Regions from separate parts of the Pseudomonas sp. HP_14 genome, predicted to be linked through region 2. Evidence: predicted binding sites of a transcription regulator. Region 2 holds the regulator's gene; the other holds the start of a gene.
What was found. Region 2 encodes sigma-54, which starts transcription at its own class of promoters, with help from an activator protein. Its sites were predicted from a motif close to ANTGGCATNNANNTTGCTNT; they were not measured.
Positions count from the first base shown of each region.

Region 1 (6,460 bases), on a different contig from region 2:
GTAGCAGGCGTTCGCCCTCGCGCAACTCGCCGTCCAGATAATCCATGACCAGGTATTGGTCCAGCCCCAGAGCACGTTTGAGCACATGCTGCATGTCTGGCTGTTCCCAGACGTGATCTTCACTGATGCGTTGCAGTTCTCCCGCATGCCAGCGATAGGCACGACAATCGCCTACGTGGGCGAGGGTGAAGCGCCGGCCCCGTAGCACCAGCACGCTAAGGGTGGTCAGCAAGCCATTGGCCTGCAACCAGCGATTCTGTGCCAGCAGCAACCGGTCAAGGGATTGAGCGACGCCCCAGGTTTCCGGCGTCGAATAGTAATCCAGCGCCAGCGCTTGCAAGGTGGATTGCGCCGCGAGGGCGCCATCCACGCATTGACTGACGCCATCGGCCAGGGCAAACAGATAGCCCTTACTGGCGGCAAGGGCCGGGGCCGGAGTCACCAGGCGCATAGCGTCCTGATTTTCCGCCCGCGGCCCGCTGGCGCTGAATTGAGCAACGCTCAGTCGCAAGCTCATCAATGACCTCAGACGCGTGCAGCGGTTACTGCTGCCGAGCCCCAGGTGGTTCTCCAGCGGCGCTTGACGTTAAGCAGGCCGAACCAGGCCAGTACGCCAAGAAATGCAAACAGCCACAGGCCTATCTGATAGTCGCCGGTGTGTTGCTTGATCGAACCCAGGCCGGCCGCGAGCAGGAAGCCGCCGATACCGCCCGCCATGCCGATCAGGCCGGTCATGACGCCGATTTCCTTGCGAAAGCGTTGTGGCACCAACTGGAACACTGCGCCATTACCTGCACCGAGACCGAGCATCGCGGCGACAAACAGCGCCAATGCGGCCCAAGAGCTGGGCAGATTGAAACCCACTGCTGCGATGCAGATTGCAGCGACGGCGTACATGCCTGCCAGGGTGCGAATCCCGCCGAAACGGTCAGCCAGCGCACCGCCCAATGGACGCATCAGACTGCCGCCAAACACGCAGGCTGCGGTGTAGTAACCGGCCGTAACCGGGCTGAGGCCATACTGGTCATTGAAGTAGCCGGGCAGGGCGCTGGCCAGGCCGATAAAACCACCAAAGGTCACGCTGTAGAAAAACATGAACCACCAACTGTCACGATCGCCCAGTGCTTTGAGGTAGTCGCTCATGGACTTGGGTTTGGCGCGTTCTGGAGCGTTACGTGCCATCAGCGAGAACGCGATCAGCGTCAGCACCAGCGGAATGACCGCAAAGCCGAACACATTGCTCCAGCCAAAGGCTGCCGCCAGTACCGGGGCAATCAGCGCTGCCAGCACCGTGCCCGAGTTGCCTGCACCGGCAATGCCCATCGCCTTGCCCTGATGCTCCGCTGGATACCACTGAGAGGCCAGCGGCAATGCGACCGCGAACGATGCACCTGCCACCCCGAGAAATACGCCCAGCAGCAACGCCTGCTCGTAGGTGTGAATGCCCAGATTCCAGGCCGTGAACAGGGCCAGAATCACAATGACCTGGCCGATGATGCCGGCGGTCTTCGGCGACAGCTGGTCTGCCACGATCCCCATCACAAAGCGCAGCAGGGCGCCCGCCAGGATCGGCGTCGCTACCATCAGGCCGCGTTGTTGGGTGGTGAGTTGCAGGTCGGTTGCGATCTGCACTGCCATTGGGCCGAGCAGGTACCAGACCATGAAGCTCAGGTCGAAATACAGAAATGCGGCGAACAGGGTCGGTTTGTGACCGGCCTTCCAGAAGCTTGTATTCATTGAACACCTCATCTGCAAAAAGGAGATCTGTCGGTTCAGGCACGGACCTGAGCCGTAACGGGCTTGAATCTTTAGAAACCTGCAGGTGGGCGTCCATAACCTCGGCAGCTCCACCAACTCCAGTCACTGGAGCCAAAACGCAAAAAACGCCGCAACCTGATTCGCGTTGGCGAAAGAGGTGTGCGACGTCTTTGTCGTAGAGTGGGGCAACCGCCGTTGGTTACCTGTGGTGATTAGCTAGCAAAAGCTGGGCCATCTAGAAAGACAGAGGGTTTATGGGAGTTGTTCTACGGTCCATCAAACTGCGCTGCCTCGAGCCAACCGGTGTATTTGTAGGAGCGCACGAGCACCGCGAGGCCGCGATGGCGATATATCAGGCAGGACGCCATCGCTGCCTCGCGGTGCTCGTGAGCTCCTACAGAAAGCTTTTAAATTCAATGGCATACATATAATTTGATAGGCGAAGAGCTTGTTCTGCTCCCGCAAATCCACAAAACTACGACTCACCCCAACAACTCACTCATCGCAATAATCTGCTCCGCGACCTGAATCAGCTTCTGCTGTCTACTCATGGCCTGGCGACGCATCAGGGTATAGGCCTCTTCCTCCTTACAATCTTTCATCTTCATCAGCAGGCCCTTGGCCAATTCAATGCGTTTGCGCTCGGCCAGTTGCTGGTCCCGTGCCTGAAGTTGTGCACGCAAGGCTTGATCGCTCTCAAAGCGGGCCATCGCCACGTCGAGAATCGGTTGCAGACGCTGGGCATGAATGCCCTCCACGATATAAGCACTTACCCCCGACTTGATGGCCTGGCGCATCACGCCCGGATCATGCTCATCGGTAAACATCACAATAGGGCGCGGCTGATCGCGACTGACCATCACCACCTGCTCCATCACATCGCGGCCAGGTGATTCGGTGTCGATCAGAATCACATCCGGGCGGAGTGCTTCAACCCGGGCGGGCAGGTCAATAATCAGCCCGGATTCGTCGATCACCTCAAAGCCCGCCTCACTGAGCGCGGCCTTCAGACGCCCGACTTTTTTTGCCGTGTCATTGATCAAGAGGATACGCAGCATAGTCATCAGCTCCTCATTGAGTCAGGTCGGCAGTTGCCGAACTGGCCAGCGCATGAAGCTTGAAGCTGCGCGCATAGCCTGCCGGATCAGAGCCGTCCCAGACCTTGCCGTCGATCAACTGGCTGCTGCGCATCGTTGTTGCCGGAACCTCGATGCCCAGCGCCTCGGCGGCCTGTCGGTACAGCGCCAATTGATGCACGCCCTTGGCGACATTGAGGTAGTCAGGATCCTCACGCAGCAAGCCCCAGCGCCGGAACTGAGTCATGAACCACATACCGTCGGACAGATACGGCAGATTGACTTCGCCATTGCCGTGGAAACGCAATGCATGGTGATCGTGCCACTGGTTACCCAGTCCGTCTCGATAATCGCCCATCAGGCGGGGTTCGATGTAGCTGGCGGGAGCATCGAGATAGTCCGCGCCACTGAGCAGTTGCGCGGTACTGCGGCGGTTTTCGTCGCTGGATTCGATGAAGCGACTGGCTTCCAGTACGGCCATGACCAAGGCTCGTGCCGCGTTCGGATTCTGTTCAACGAATTCACGGGTGCAGCCCAGCACTTTTTCCGGATGGTTCGGCCAGATTGCCTGAGTAGTGGCAAAGGTAAAGCCCAATTGCTGATCCACCGCACTGGCGCCCCAGGGTTCGCCCACACAGAAACCATCAATTCGACCGGCTTCCAGGTGCTCAACCATACGCGGCGGCGGGACCACCACACTGGTAACGTCCTGCAAGGGGTGAATACCCTGACTTGCCAGCCAGTAGTAAAGCCACATGGCGTGGTTGCCGGTAGGGAAGGTCTGCGCGAAGGTCAGCTTTGTGCCGCTTTGGTGCGCCTGGCGATCCAGTGCCTCAGGAGTGACCACGCCAGCGTCTTGCAGCGCACGCGACAGATTGATGCTCTGGCCATTCTGATTCAGCCCCATCAGCACGGCCATGTCGGTGGCTGCGCTGCCGCCAATCCCCAATTGAACCGCGTAAATCAACCCGTAGAGACTGTGGGCTGCGTGCAATTCGCCGCTGACCAGTTTGTCGCGCAGGCTGGCCCAGGAGGGTTGACGTTTGAGGTTCAGGCTCAGGCCATAAGGCTGGGCAAAGCCCTGTGTCGCGGCCACCACGATAGAGGCGCTATCGGACAAAGGCATGAAGCCGATGTCCAGACTGTTCATCTCTGGCGCATCGCTGCCAGCTACCCAGGCCAAGGGGTTTCGAGTGGGCTCGTTCATAAAGGTCATCTGTCCTCTGCCATGACGACTGCGGGTGAACCTGTGATTTCCGGTTCGGGCTGGCAGGAATTTTCCATAAAAAAAGCGTCGTTCAATCCTTCGCAAAAGCAAAGACGGAACGACGCCGTTGTCGATGCAGGATGCCATCGTTGGCGCGCTGCTATTAGCTTAAGCCAAGCAAGCGATATGCCAGTGTCATGCTCACCTAATCGTGGCATAGGTATCTAGACTGCTTTCAAGTCGTGTACCTCGCTGTCGCTCGGCCGACGTGGTTTGACGGGGCGCCTCAGATCAAAAGCAAAGCGAATACAGCGGTTACACCCCGAACCGCTAGGAGCGAACTTGTTCGCGAGACGTCCGCAAATCCAACAAAGGTCTCGTCTGACACACCGCTTCGCAGCCTTCGGCAGCTCCTACAGTTGTGCAGTAAACCCAAGAATCAGGTCGGCTGTCAGGCCGCCGCGCTTTTGATTTTGATCTGCGGGCGGGTACACCGGGCACCAGCGAGGTGCCGAGTGGTGGGGTAAAAGACTTTTGCTTACTTTTGGCTGGGCCGGCTTCCGGCGCAAAAGTGAGGCGCCGTAAGGGCGCAACCAATATCAGCCCTGACCGCGGTAATGGATATGTACACAAAGAATCGCTGCATGAATGATGTGCATATACCTATGCTAATCACAGCATCACAATCGATCAGTTCATGCAAAAGCCTGCAGGCATGCCTCGCACGCAATCGCTCAGACGTCTATAATCGCCGCCCTGAATTCAGCTTCTTACGAGCCGCGCCCGCCCATGTATAACCTGGCCCGCCAGTTACTGTTCAAACTTTCCCCGGAAACTTCCCACGACCTGTCGCTGGATCTGATTGGCGCTGGTGGCCGGTTGGGTATCAATGGCCTGTTGAGCAAGGCTCCGGCGCGTCTGCCGGTTAATGTCATGGGGCTGGATTTTCCTAATCCAGTCGGGCTGGCTGCTGGTCTGGACAAGAATGGCGCCGCCATTGACGGCTTCGCCCAGCTGGGCTTCGGCTTTGTTGAGATCGGTACGGTCACTCCCCGTCCTCAGCCCGGTAATCCGAAGCCGCGAATTTTCCGCTTGCCTCATGCTGAAGCGATCATCAACCGCATGGGCTTCAACAACCTGGGTGTCGACAACCTTGTCGCCCGGGTTCAGGCCGCCAGCTACAAAGGCATTCTGGGTATCAATATCGGTAAAAATTTCGATACGCCGGTCGAGCGCGCGGTAGACGACTACCTGATCTGTCTGGATAAGGTTTACGCCCACGCCAGCTATGTAACGGTCAATGTGAGTTCGCCAAACACACCCGGCCTGCGCAGCCTGCAGTTCGGCGATTCGCTCAAGCAACTGCTCGAAGCATTACGCATTCGTCAGGAAGCGCTGACCCGGATGCACGGCAAACGAGTGCCGCTGGCTATCAAGATTGCACCGGACATGACCGATGAAGAAACCGTGCTGGTAGCAGCGGCACTGATCGAGTCGGGCATGGATGCAGTGATCGCCACCAACACCACCCTGAGCCGCGAAGGCGTCGAAGGTTTGCCGCATGGTGACGAGGCGGGCGGTCTGTCCGGCGCTCCGGTTCGTGAAAAGAGCACCCACACCGTCAAGGTGCTGGCTGGCGAACTGGCCGGGCGTATGCCGATCATTGCGGCGGGCGGGATCACCGAAGGCAAGCATGCGGCTGAGAAAATCGCTGCGGGTGCCAGTCTGGTGCAGATCTACTCCGGCTTTATCTATAAAGGCCCGGCGCTGATTCGTCAGTCAGTAGATGCGATCGCCGCCATGCCTAAACGCCAGGACGTGGCTGACTCCTAAAATCCGCCGATAAAAAAAGGGGCTCCATATGGAACCCCTTGGGCTTGCGCCCGGCGCCCGGATGGGACGCTTCTGGTTTGAACTGCTTTCAGAGATTTGATGGACTGGTCGGAAATTACCTGATTATCCGACCGCGTGAAGTTCGTTGAGTCTGTGGATTCCCGCAGTGCCGGTCATACCGTCCCAGTTGTCGCCGCGTCCTTCTCGCCAGCCATTGATCCAGGCTTGGCGCACCGACGGTAGAGTAAAAGGGCAAAGCTCACGGGATTTACCATGAACGCCGTACTGATATCCGCGTAAAAATGCTCTTTCCAACGGATCACGCTTAAGTCTTCTCATAGGGTGTTGCCCTCGTTTGTTGACTGTTATGTCCCTGAGACCTCATGTCGAGGTCGGGCAGAAATTTTCTGCCGTTGGTACCCGCTGCCGGCGTCGCGGGCTTTAGTGTTCTCACCGTTGCGGTGACAACCTGTGGTGATTTCTAACCAATGGATCGAACGCTGTGAATGACCGTTTTGTCATAAGCACGTCATATTTGTAATAACTGGAACATAAGCAAAGATGTGTTTCAAACTTGATTATTTGT
Region 1 is NZ_JBTOQI010000041.1:171,482-177,941, reverse strand. It holds gene ACYASS_RS20010 (protein kinase domain-containing protein) at 1-517, opposite strand, end outside; gene ACYASS_RS20005 (nitrate/nitrite transporter) at 526-1,737, opposite strand; gene ACYASS_RS20000 (ANTAR domain-containing response regulator) at 2,241-2,816, opposite strand; gene ACYASS_RS19995 (CmpA/NrtA family ABC transporter substrate-binding protein) at 2,830-4,041, opposite strand; gene ACYASS_RS19990 (quinone-dependent dihydroorotate dehydrogenase) at 4,831-5,874, shown strand; gene rmf (ribosome modulation factor) at 5,998-6,213, opposite strand.
Region 1: the regulator sigma-54 is predicted to act here: its motif matches at 4,216-4,235, upstream of ACYASS_RS19995 (CmpA/NrtA family ABC transporter substrate-binding protein).

Region 2 (11,827 bases):
TGCGGTCGATGAGCGTGTCGCCCTGAGCAACCAGAGCGGAGATAACCAGGCTGGCCGATGCACGCAGGTCGGTGGCCATGACTGGCGCGCCTTTGAGGATCTGGGTACCGGTGACGATGGCGGTATTGCCCTCGACCTGAATCTGCGCGCCCATGCGATGCATCTCGTAGACGTGCATGAAACGGTTTTCGAAGATGGTCTCGATCACTGCACCAGTGCCTTCGGCGATGGCATTGAGCGAGATGAACTGCGCCTGCATGTCAGTAGGGAATGCCGGGTAAGGAGCGGTACGCACGTTAACAGCCTTCGGACGCTTGCCGTGCATGTTCAGCTCGATCCAGTCAACACCGCTGGTGACTTCAGCACCCGCTTCCTGCAGCTTGAGCAGCACCGCCTCCAGGATGGTCGGATCGGTATCCTTGACCTTCACGCGGCCGCCAGTAGCAGCAGCAGCCACCAGATAGGTGCCTGTCTCGATACGGTCCGGCATGACCTTGTAGGTCGCCGAGTCCAGGCGCTTCACGCCATCGATAGTGATGGTGTCGGTACCGGCGCCGTGAATCTTCGCACCCATCGCAATCAGGAAGTTAGCCAGGTCGACAACTTCAGGTTCACGAGCGGCGTTTTGCAGGACGCTACGGCCGTTAGCCAGGCTCGCGGCCATCATGATGTTTTCGGTACCGGTCACACTGACGGTATCGAAGAAGAAATTTGCACCGCGCAGGCCGCCTTCAGGGGCCTTGGCCTTGATGTAACCACCTTCGACATCAATGATTGCACCCATGGCTTCCAGGCCACGAATGTGCAGGTCCACTGGACGCGAACCGATCGCACAACCGCCAGGCAACGCAACTTCAGCTTCGCCGAAACGAGCAACCATAGGACCAAGCACGAGGATCGAGGCGCGCATGGTCTTCACCAGCTCATACGGAGCAATCAACGTCTTGATCGTACGCGGATCAATTTCAACGCTGAGCTTTTCGTCGATGACAGGCTCGATGCCCATGCGACCGAACAGCTCGATCATGGTGGTGATGTCGTGCAGGTGCGGCAGATTCTGTACGGTTACCGGGCCATCAGCCAGCAGCGTAGCGGCAAGAATCGGCAGGGCAGAGTTTTTCGCCCCGGAAATGCGGATTTCGCCATCAAGACGAACGCCGCCAGTAATAATCAATTTATCCATTAGAGTCTCGACGCCAAGTGGCTCAGGTGCGCTCGGCCCACGCAGCGCGGCTGAAAAATTTCATGGTGACCGCGTGGATGCTGCCATCGGCAATCCAGGGGTTCAAATGCGTGTAGATCTGTTGCTGACGCTTGACCGGGCTCAGCGCGGCCAGCTCGTCATTGATCACGTTCAGCTGGAAGCTGCAGCCTTCGCCTTCAACTTCAACCTGGATCTCGGGCAACTTCCCTTCAAGGAAGCTCTTAACTTCTACGGCGTGCATGCTAAACCTCTATTGGCGACCTACGCGCGCGGGTCGGCCATCATACAAAAAAGCCCACTCAATGCGAACCCCGCAACGCAGGACCCGGACGAGGGGCTTTCATAAACGGGGGATCAATGATCGTGGAGCAGTTCAGTCAGCTCTGAGACCTGAGCAATCTTGCGCATGTCTTCCGGCATCGAGCGGATGCTGACATCCTTGCCAGCGTCTCGTGCATCGCGCATGAAAGCCAGCAACAAGGCCAGGCCTACACTGCTGGATTTTTCAACGCCTGCGCAGTCCAGCACAACGGTCGGCAACTCACTCGACTTGATCAACGCGGCGCCCTGCTTGCGCAAAGCCGGACCGGTCAAATAGTCGAGCGTGCCGATCAATTGCAACTCACCCGGCGCGACGAGCCGTACGACTGATTCTGTCATTGCGCGCCCGGACCCGCTGCTTCTGGCGCCTTCTCTTTAGCCTTGGCAACTTCACCTGCCCAGCTATTGATCGTCTCGTCCAGATTATTACCGTTACGCTGCATCGCATCAGCGAACTGATCACGGAACAGCTTGCCGATGTTGATGCCGTTAATGATCACGTTGCGTACTTTCCACTCGCCGCCAATCTTGACGAGCGTGTAGGACACCGGATAAACCGCGCCATTGTTACCCTTCACCTGCATTTCAACGCTGGTGCGGTCCGCGCCTTCAGCCTTTTCCGGGGAAACAGTGATGCCCTGATTGTTGTACTCCAGCAATGCGTTGCCATAGAACTGCATCAGGCTACGCTTGAAGTTTTCCTGAAAACGCTGCATCTGCTCAGGAGAAGCATTGCGTGAATACTTCACGGTCATGATGCTTTTGGAAATGCCGTCGGCATCTACCACCGGGCCAACGATGCGGTTCAAGGCATCATAAAAGGCGCCAGGATTACTTTTGTACTGTTCTTTGTTGGCTGCCAGATCGCTCAACAATTCCTTGGTGGTGCGATCCACCAGATCATGAGCGGACGGTGTGGCGGCAGCATTGCCCAGCATTGGTAACAGTGCCAGCAACACCAACAGACCACGGCGCACGATTGAGATCATCTAAAAGCTCCTCATTTAGCGTCTTTACTCACGGTATTGAGCAGGAATTTTCCGATAAGGTCTTCCAGCACAAGCGACGACTGCGTGTCATGGATAGTGCTGCCATCCTTCAGCAACCCGTCGTCGCCACCCACGCTGATACCCACATATTTTTCACCGAGCAAGCCTGCGGTCAGAATCGACGCAGTGGAATCGACAGGCAGGTTGTTAACCTTTTTCTGCACTTCCATCGTCACTCGACCTGTAAAGGTATCGCGATCCAGATCGATCGCAGTGACCTTGCCGATCGTCACGCCTGCCATGCTCACCTTGGCTCTGACAGTCAAACCGGCAATATTGTCGAAATTTGCATAAAGTTTATAAGTATCAGTGCTGGCACTGGAGCTCAGACCGCTGACGCGCAGGGCAAGCAGGAGCAAAGCCAGTATCCCGGCCAGCAGGAACAGGCCGACACCTGTTTCGATGGTGCGGTTTTGCATCAGAAATCTCCAAACATCAATGCGGTCAGAATAAAGTCCAGGCCCAACACGGCCAGGGAGGCATACACGACGGTCTTCGTCGTGGCACGGCTGATCCCTTCGGAAGTGGGCTCGCAGTCATAACCCTGAAACACGGCAATCCAGGTCACCACGAAGGCAAATACGACGCTCTTGATAACGCCGTTAATCACATCATCTACAAAAGAAACGCTGTTTTGCATGTTCGACCAGAACGAGCCTTCATAGACTCCCAGCCAGTCGATCGCTACCCAGGAACCTCCCCAGATACCCACTACGCTAAAAATCATCGCCAACAGAGGCAGTGAGATGAATCCGGCCCAAAGCCTCGGCGCAGCAATGTACTTGAGCGGGTCGACGCCAATCATTTCCAGGCTGGACAACTGCTCGGTGGACTTCATGTTGCCAATTTCAGCAGTTAATGCAGAGCCTGCACGACCGGCGAACAACAACGCAGTAACCACTGGCCCCAGCTCTCTCAGCAATGTCAGGGCAACCATTTGCCCAACCGCTTGCTCGGAACCGTATTTGGTGAGGATGCTGAAACCCTGCAGCGATAGCACCATGCCGATAAACATGCCCGACACGACGATGATCGCCAGCGACATGACACCCACCGAATAGAGCTGTCGGACGAGCAACTGAAAGCTGCCGCCAATCGAACTGCGCCCCAGCAAGGCATGAACCAGAAAAATCGCTGAACGTCCGAGAACTGCCAGGATATCTATTGCGGAACGCCCAAGCAGGCGTATCCGCTCCATTAATGACTTCTTGCGCATCAGCGCTTCCCCAAAAGATCTTCGCGATAATCCGGCGCAGGATAATGAAACGGCACCGGGCCGTCCGGATCGCCGGTCATGAATTGACGAATGCGTGGGTTATCCGAGCCCATCAGTTCCTCGGGCGTACCCTGCCCCAGCACCTGACCGTCGCCCACAACATAAAGGTAATCGGCGATACTCGCCGTTTCGTCCAGATCATGAGAAACCACGACACTGGTGATCCCGAGCGCGTCATTAAGCAGCTTGATCAGACGCACCAGAACCCCCATCGCAATCGGGTCCTGCCCCACGAAGGGTTCGTCGTACATGAGAATTTGCGGATCAAGAGCAATCGCGCGGGCAAGCGCCACACGACGTTTCATTCCGCCCGACAGTTCATCAGGCATCAACTCGATAGCACCGCGCAGCCCCACCGCCTGCAATTTAAGCAAGACAATGTCGCGAATCATTTCTTCCGGCAGCTCGGTGTGAACGCGCAATGGAAAGGCAACGTTCTCGAATACATCCAGATCAGTGAACAGCGCACCGCTCTGAAAAAGCACACCCATATGCTTGCGCGCATCGAACAGATCGCTGCGCGACAGGGCGGGCAGGTTCTGACCGTTGACCCATACTTCGCCCGCAGAAGGCCGTAACTGGGCGCCCATCAGACGCAGCAATGTGGTTTTGCCGCTGCCCGAAGGTCCCATGATGCCGGTGACTTTGCCACGGGGAATACGAATATCGACATTTTCGAAAATGCTGCGCGTACCGCGCTTGAAGGAAACGCCCTTCAGCTCGATCGCGTAGGCGTTATCGGCGCTCATCTAAACTCCTTGCGATGCAGCCTCACGTTCAGCTGCCGAGTCCCTGGCGGGAGACATGCTGTCCCGGTGGGCTGAACAGGCCGCGAACTATACCACCGCTATAAGGCGCCGCCCAAGAGAGAAGCCGATCAATCAATATCACCGCACACAATTTGCGACACTTCACGCAAAGGCAGCCCGCTTTTCGTCATCCGCAACGATTAAAAACAAACCTCGACGATCAGACGTGAGGGAATCGCGCATTACCGCTATAATCGCCGCCTTTTAACGAGCTGACCGATTTTCCACATGAACCAGACCAGCGACCTTATCCAATCAGCACAACGCACCATTCGCCTCGAAATCGAAGCGGTGGAAGGCTTGTTAGCGCATATCGATGCGGATTTCGTCCAGGCTTGTGAGATGATTCTGGCGAGTAAAGGGCGCGTTGTTGTGGTTGGCATGGGCAAGTCCGGCCATATCGGCAAGAAAATCGCTGCCACACTGGCAAGCACCGGCACCACGTCTTTTTTTGTGCACCCTGCCGAAGCCAGTCATGGCGATATGGGCATGATCACCTCCGACGACATCATTCTGGCCTTGTCGAACTCGGGCACTACCGCCGAAATAGTTACCTTGCTGCCCCTGATCAAACGCCTGGGCATCAAGATGATCAGCCTGACCGGCAACCCTGAGTCGACTCTGGCGGAAGCTGCAGACGTCAATCTCAACGCCCACGTAGAACATGAAGCCTGCCCGCTGAATCTGGCCCCGACCTCGTCCACGACCGCAGCGCTGGTCATGGGTGACGCATTGGCGGTCGCATTACTGGAAGCCCGCGGTTTCACAGCCGAAGACTTCGCGTTCTCGCACCCGGGTGGCGCACTGGGCAGACGCCTGCTGCTCAAGGTCGAGCACGTCATGCACAGTGGAGAACAGCTGCCGAAAGTGCAACGCGGTACCCTGCTTCGTGACGCACTGATGGAAATGACCCGCAAAGGCTTGGGTATGACCGCCATTCTCGAAGCTGACGGGCAACTGGCCGGGATCTTCACCGACGGCGATTTGCGCCGCACCCTGGATCGCCCTATCGACATTCGCCAGGCGATCATAGACGACGTAATGACAGTGCACGGCAAAACGGCCCGCCCTGAAATGCTCGCTGCTGAAGCGCTGAAAATCATGGAAGACCACAAAATCGGCTCACTCATCGTCGTCGACGAAAAAGATCATCCGGTGGGCGCTTTCAATCTGCAGGACCTGCTGCGTGCAGGCGTCATGTAATGGAGACGTACAAATGACCACCGACCTGCTGCAACGCGGCAAAAATATCAAACTGGCGATTTTCGACGTCGATGGCGTGCTGACCGACGGCCGCCTTTATTTCCTCGAAGACGGCAGCGAATTCAAGACTTTCAACACGCTGGACGGCCAAGGCATTAAAATGCTGATCGCCTCGGGCGTGACAACAGCCATAATCAGTGGCCGCAAGACCCCCGTAGTCGAACGCAGGGCCAAAAATCTGGGCATTGAACATCTTTATCAGGGCCGTGAAGACAAGCTCGTGGTACTCGACGAGCTGCTCGCGCAACTTGGCTTGAATTACGAACAGGTCGCTTATCTGGGTGATGATCTGCCAGACTTGCCAGTCATCCGGCGTGTCGGCCTGGGCATGGCAGTAGCCAACGCAGCTACTTTCGTGCGGCAACATGCCCATGGCATTACCCAGGCGCGAGGCGGCGAAGGCGCAGCCCGCGAGTTCTGTGAATTGATCATGAGCGCTCAGGGCAGCCTTGAAGCAGCCCACGCAGCCTACTTATAGAAGCCATTTATGCTTAGCAAAAGAATTCGAACGTTTCTGATCCTCGGTGTGTTGGCATTCCTGCTAGCGGCTGCAGGCTACTGGAACATCAGCCCGGAAAGCTTCATGGAGCAACCGGCTGCAGCGGTGGATGAAAGCGCCATCGACTTTTACGCGATCAATGCGCACAGCGTGCAGTATCTGCCCGACGGCAAACTGCAGTACGAGATGACCGCCGACAAGGTCGAGCACATCAAGGCTACCGATGTAACAATGCTGACCACGCCAGACCTGCAAATGTACCGTGGCACCCTTTACCCTTGGCATATACAGAGCAAAACAGGTGAAGTGTCCCCAGGTGGCGAGCAAGTGGAATTGATCGATTCGGTTCGCGTAGCACGAACCGACGACAAAAAACGTACGACCATTATCACTAGTAGTCGCATGACCGTATTCCCGCAGAAGCAATATGCGCAGACCGAGCAAGCCGTTAGAATCGACGGCGCAGGCGGTGTGACTACGGCCAAGGGAATGAAAGCGTATTTGAACGACGGCAGGATGGACCTGCTATCTAAAGTAAGAGGACAGTATGAGGCTCGTTAAAACCCTTCCTTTTTTGCTCGGCCTGGGTGCAGCACTGGGAAGCGCGAGCGCCTGGTCCCTGCCGACTGATCGCGATCAGCCGATCCACATCCAGTCCGATGACGCACAACTCGACGACAAGAAAGGCGTTGCCACCTACAAAGGCAACGTAATCATCACCCAGGGCTCGATGAAGATCACCGGCAACACCGTGACCATCACACGTAATGCCCAAGGTGAAGTCGACGTATTCACGTCTGTCGGCAACCTTGCCTACTACGAGCAGAAGCCGTCAGTGGACAAGCCTATCGTTCAAGCCTACGCGATCACTATCCAGTACTACGCTGCCCAGGATCGTATCGTGCTGATCGACAAGGCCAAGGTGATCAACGATGGCAACACGTCCGAAGGCGAAAAAATCGTTTACGACACCGTGAAGCAGATCGTCAGCGCAGGTCGCGCCAATGGCGGCAGCAAAGTGACTACGCCGCGTCCGCGTATCGATATGGTTATCCAGCCGAAAAAGAAACCCGACCAGCAGAAGGCCCAGTAAATGGCGACGCTGAAAGCCCAGCATCTGGCTAAAAGCTACAAGGGCCGTCAGGTCGTTCGTGATGTGAGCCTATCCATTGAGAGCGGCCAGATCGTAGGATTACTGGGGCCTAACGGTGCCGGCAAGACCACCTGCTTCTACATGATTGTCGGTCTGGTTCAGGCGGATCAGGGCCGCGTGCTCATTGACGACCTGGATGTCAGCCATCAACCAATGCACGGCCGTGCACGTGCGGGTATCGGCTATCTGCCTCAGGAAGCCTCGATCTTCCGCAAGCTGTCCGTGGCAGACAACATCATGGCGATTCTCGAAACCCGCCAGGAACTGGACCGCGACGGACGCCGCAAAGAGCTGGAAAGCCTGCTGCAGGAGTTCCACATCACCCATATTCGCGACAACCTGGGCATGAGCCTGTCCGGTGGTGAACGCCGTCGGGTAGAGATCGCCCGCGCACTCGCTACCTCACCGAAATTCATTCTGCTCGATGAACCTTTCGCAGGCGTAGACCCGATTTCGGTAGGCGACATCAAGCAGATCATTCATCACTTGAAAGCCAAGGGCATTGGCGTTCTGATCACCGATCACAACGTTCGTGAAACCCTGGATATCTGCGAAACCGCTTACATCGTCAATGACGGGCAATTGATCGCCGAGGGCGACTCGGAAACCATTCTGGCAAATCAGCTGGTGAAAGAGGTTTACCTCGGCCACGAGTTCCGCCTGTAAATAACCGCAGCGTCTGGCCTCTGAAGGCCAGCAACCTGGGGGGTTAGTTCTGACACTTTTAAAATGCCAGCACTCCCCCTAGGCAAACACTTCGGTTTCAGGCATATAATTTGCTTATGTAGGCGCCTCGGCGCTCGGTAGTGGATGGCGCATGTGCGCCGGCGAATAAGGTGTTAAGCCCCAGCCATGAAACCATCGCTAGTCTTGAGAATGGGCCAGCAGCTGACGATGACGCCGCAGCTGCAACAGGCCATCCGCTTACTCCAACTGTCTACGCTGGACCTCCAACAGGAGATTCAGGAGGCACTGGAGTCAAACCCCATGCTGGAACGCCAGGAAGAAGGCGACGACTTCGACAACGCCGATCCGTTGGCTGACAACATCGAACAGAAGCCGAACCCAGACGTTCAAGAGCCGACCTATCAGGAGTCCGCACCAACCGTAGACAATCTTGAAGAGGGTGACTGGAGCGAGCGCATTCCCAACGAACTGCCCGTCGACACCGCCTGGGAAGATGTCTATCAGACCAGCGCCAGCAGCCTGCCCAGCAATGACGACGATGAGTGGGACTTCACCACCCGCACATCGGCCGGTGAAAGCCTGCAAAGCCATCTGCTCTGGCAACTGAACCTTGCGCCAATGTCCGATACCGATCGCCTGATCGCTGTGACCCTGATCGACTGCATCAACAATCAAGGTTATCTGGACGAAACGCTCGAAGAAATTCTTGATGCCTTCGACCCCGAGCTCGATATCGAACTCGACGAAATCGAAGCCGTTCTACACCGTATTCAACAGTTTGAACCCGCAGGCATCGGCGCCCGCAACCTCAGCGAGTGCCTCTTGCTGCAACTGCGTCAGTTGCCTGCGAAAACCCGCTGGCTCAGCGAAGCCCAACGCCTGGTCAGTGATTTCATTGATCTGCTGGGCAGCCGCGATTATTCACAGCTGATGCGGCGCATGAAACTCAAGGAAGATGAGCTGCGCCAGGTCATCGAGCTGGTACAAAGCCTTAATCCGCGACCAGGCTCGCAGATCGAATCAACCGAAGCAGAGTACGTGGTCCCGGACGTCATCGTGCGCAAGGACAACGAGCGCTGGCTGGTCGAGCTGAATCAGGAGTCGGTTCCCCGGCTGCGTGTAAACCCGCAGTACGCCGGGTTTGTTCGCCGCGCCGACACCAGCGCCGACAACACCTTCATGCGCAACCAACTGCAGGAAGCCCGCTGGTTCATCAAAAGCCTGCAAAGTCGCAATGAAACCCTGATGAAGGTGGCGACACAAATCGTCGAGCACCAGCGCGGTTTCCTTGAGTATGGCGATGAGGCGATGAAGCCTCTTGTCCTGCATGACATCGCCGAAGCAGTAGGCATGCACGAATCGACTATTTCCCGGGTTACCACCCAGAAATTCATGCATACCCCACGTGGCATTTACGAGTTGAAATATTTCTTCTCAAGCCACGTAAGCACCTCGGAAGGCGGTGAGTGTTCGTCCACAGCCATTCGCGCGATCATCAAAAAACTGGTTGCAGCGGAAAATCAGAAAAAGCCGTTGAGTGACAGCAAGATCGCTGGTTTACTGGAGGCACAAGGCATTCAAGTAGCCCGTCGCACAGTTGCCAAATACCGCGAATCACTTGGCATAGCGCCTTCAAGCGAACGCAAGCGACTGATGTGACGAGAGGTACAGTAGTAACCGTACCACCGCTCCACGTTACGGTTTTTACGCAACCCGGTTGCTAGCCACAGCGTTCCAGTGGCAGGCAAAAGCCTGCCTCTTTATGCACTGGCAATAAGGAGAAAGCGGTATGCAAGTCAACATCAGTGGACATCAACTGGATGTGACCGACGCCCTACGCGACTACATCACCGAAAAACTCGGACGACTGGAGCGCCACTTCGACAAGATCACTAATGTGCAGGTCATCATGGAGGTCGAGAAGCTGAAACAGAAAATCGAAGCCACCCTGCACATCCCCGGCTCAAAGGTCGTCGCCAATGCGGAACATGATGATATGTACGCGGCAATCGACCTTTTGACCGACAAGCTGGATAGACAACTGCTCAAGCATAAGGAAAAGCAGCTCAGCCTCCTTCAGGGCGCAACGGCTCGCTGATACCCCCAAAACATGATCCGACTAGAAAATATCCTGACCCCCGGCCGTTCGCGTGCGAACGTGTCGGGCGGCAGTAAAAAACGTGTACTCGAACAAATTGCCAACCTGATCGGCGAGCAAGTGGCTGATCTCGATTCGCAAGTCGTGTTCGAGAGCCTTGTTGCCCGTGAAAAACTTGGTTCTACCGGCTTTGGTAATGGCATTGCCATTCCTCATTGTCGCTTGAAGGGGTGCAGTGCCCCCGTCAGCGCGTTGATACGGCTGGATGCCCCTATTGATTTCGACGCCATCGATGGTGCGCCAGTGGATCTGTTGTTTGTCCTGCTGGTACCTGAAGCCGCTACCGATGAACACCTTGAGCTGCTTCGCCAGATCGCCAGCATGCTGGACCGCACTGAAGTGCGCGACAAGCTGCGTAAGGCCCAGACTGGCGATGAGCTTTATAAAGTGGTGCTGGACGTACAGAACGGGCATTAATCATGCGTATGATCATCGTAAGCGGTCGCTCAGGCTCCGGCAAAAGCACGGCGCTGGACGTACTGGAAGACAACGGCTTTTATTGCGTTGACAACCTTCCGGCGGGACTGCTCCCGGAGCTGGCCGAACGTGCCCTGATCAATACTGAGCTGGCTGAACCGTTACTGGCCGTCTCCATCGATGCCCGTAACCTGCCCAGTCACCTGACCCGCTTCCCGCAGATGCTGGAAGAGGTGCGTTCACGCAATATCCAATGCGATGTTCTGTACCTGGACGCAGATGAGTCGACCCTCTTCAAGCGCTTCTCGGAAACCCGCCGCCGCCATCCGCTGAGTAACGCCAATCGTTCGCTGGCAGAAGCCATCCGCGACGAGACGACGCTGCTTGGGCCGATCATTGATCTTGCCGATCTGAAGATCAACACGACCCACCTGAATCTTTACCAGTTGCGCGATACGCTCAAGCTGCGACTGCTGAACAAGCCTGAGCCAGGTACTGCGTTCCTGATCGAGTCTTTCGGTTTCAAACGCGGTATGCCTGTGGATGCCGATCTGGTATTCGACGTACGTTGCCTGCCCAATCCTTACTGGAAACCGGAACTGCGAGAGCAATCGGGAAAAGATCAACCTGTTATCGACTATCTGGCCGCACAGCCTGATGTCGAAGAGATGTTTCAGGACATTTTCACTTATCTCAACAAGTGGCTGCCGCGCTTCGCTGCCAGCAACCGCTCGTATGTCACCATTGCCATTGGCTGCACCGGCGGGCACCATCGCTCGGTATACCTGACCGAGCGTTTGGGTCAGGTCCTGCAACAATCCCTCAAAAACGTTCAGGTTCGCCACCGCGACTTAAGCTGAAAGGACTTTCCCTGCGATGCCCGCTCGTCAAATTACCATTATCAACAAGCTGGGCCTGCACGCCCGCGCAGCCGCCAAGTTTGTAGGCGTCGCTGGCAAATTCCCCTGCCAGATCCGTGTGGGGCGCTCAC
Region 2 is NZ_JBTOQI010000011.1:229,838-241,664, reverse strand. It holds gene murA (UDP-N-acetylglucosamine 1-carboxyvinyltransferase) at 1-1,183, opposite strand, end outside; gene ACYASS_RS10645 (BolA family protein) at 1,206-1,445, opposite strand; gene ACYASS_RS10640 (STAS domain-containing protein) at 1,559-1,864, opposite strand; gene ACYASS_RS10635 (MlaC/ttg2D family ABC transporter substrate-binding protein) at 1,861-2,514, opposite strand; gene mlaD (outer membrane lipid asymmetry maintenance protein MlaD) at 2,526-2,993, opposite strand; gene mlaE (lipid asymmetry maintenance ABC transporter permease subunit MlaE) at 2,993-3,790, opposite strand; gene ACYASS_RS10620 (ATP-binding cassette domain-containing protein) at 3,790-4,599, opposite strand; gene ACYASS_RS10615 (KpsF/GutQ family sugar-phosphate isomerase) at 4,888-5,862, shown strand; gene ACYASS_RS10610 (KdsC family phosphatase) at 5,876-6,400, shown strand; gene lptC (LPS export ABC transporter periplasmic protein LptC) at 6,410-6,982, shown strand; gene lptA (lipopolysaccharide transport periplasmic protein LptA) at 6,969-7,514, shown strand; gene lptB (LPS export ABC transporter ATP-binding protein) at 7,515-8,240, shown strand; gene ACYASS_RS10590 (RNA polymerase factor sigma-54) at 8,427-9,920, shown strand; gene hpf (ribosome hibernation-promoting factor, HPF/YfiA family) at 10,051-10,359, shown strand; gene ptsN (PTS IIA-like nitrogen regulatory protein PtsN) at 10,372-10,836, shown strand; gene rapZ (RNase adapter RapZ) at 10,839-11,696, shown strand; gene ACYASS_RS10570 (HPr family phosphocarrier protein) at 11,713-11,827, shown strand, end outside.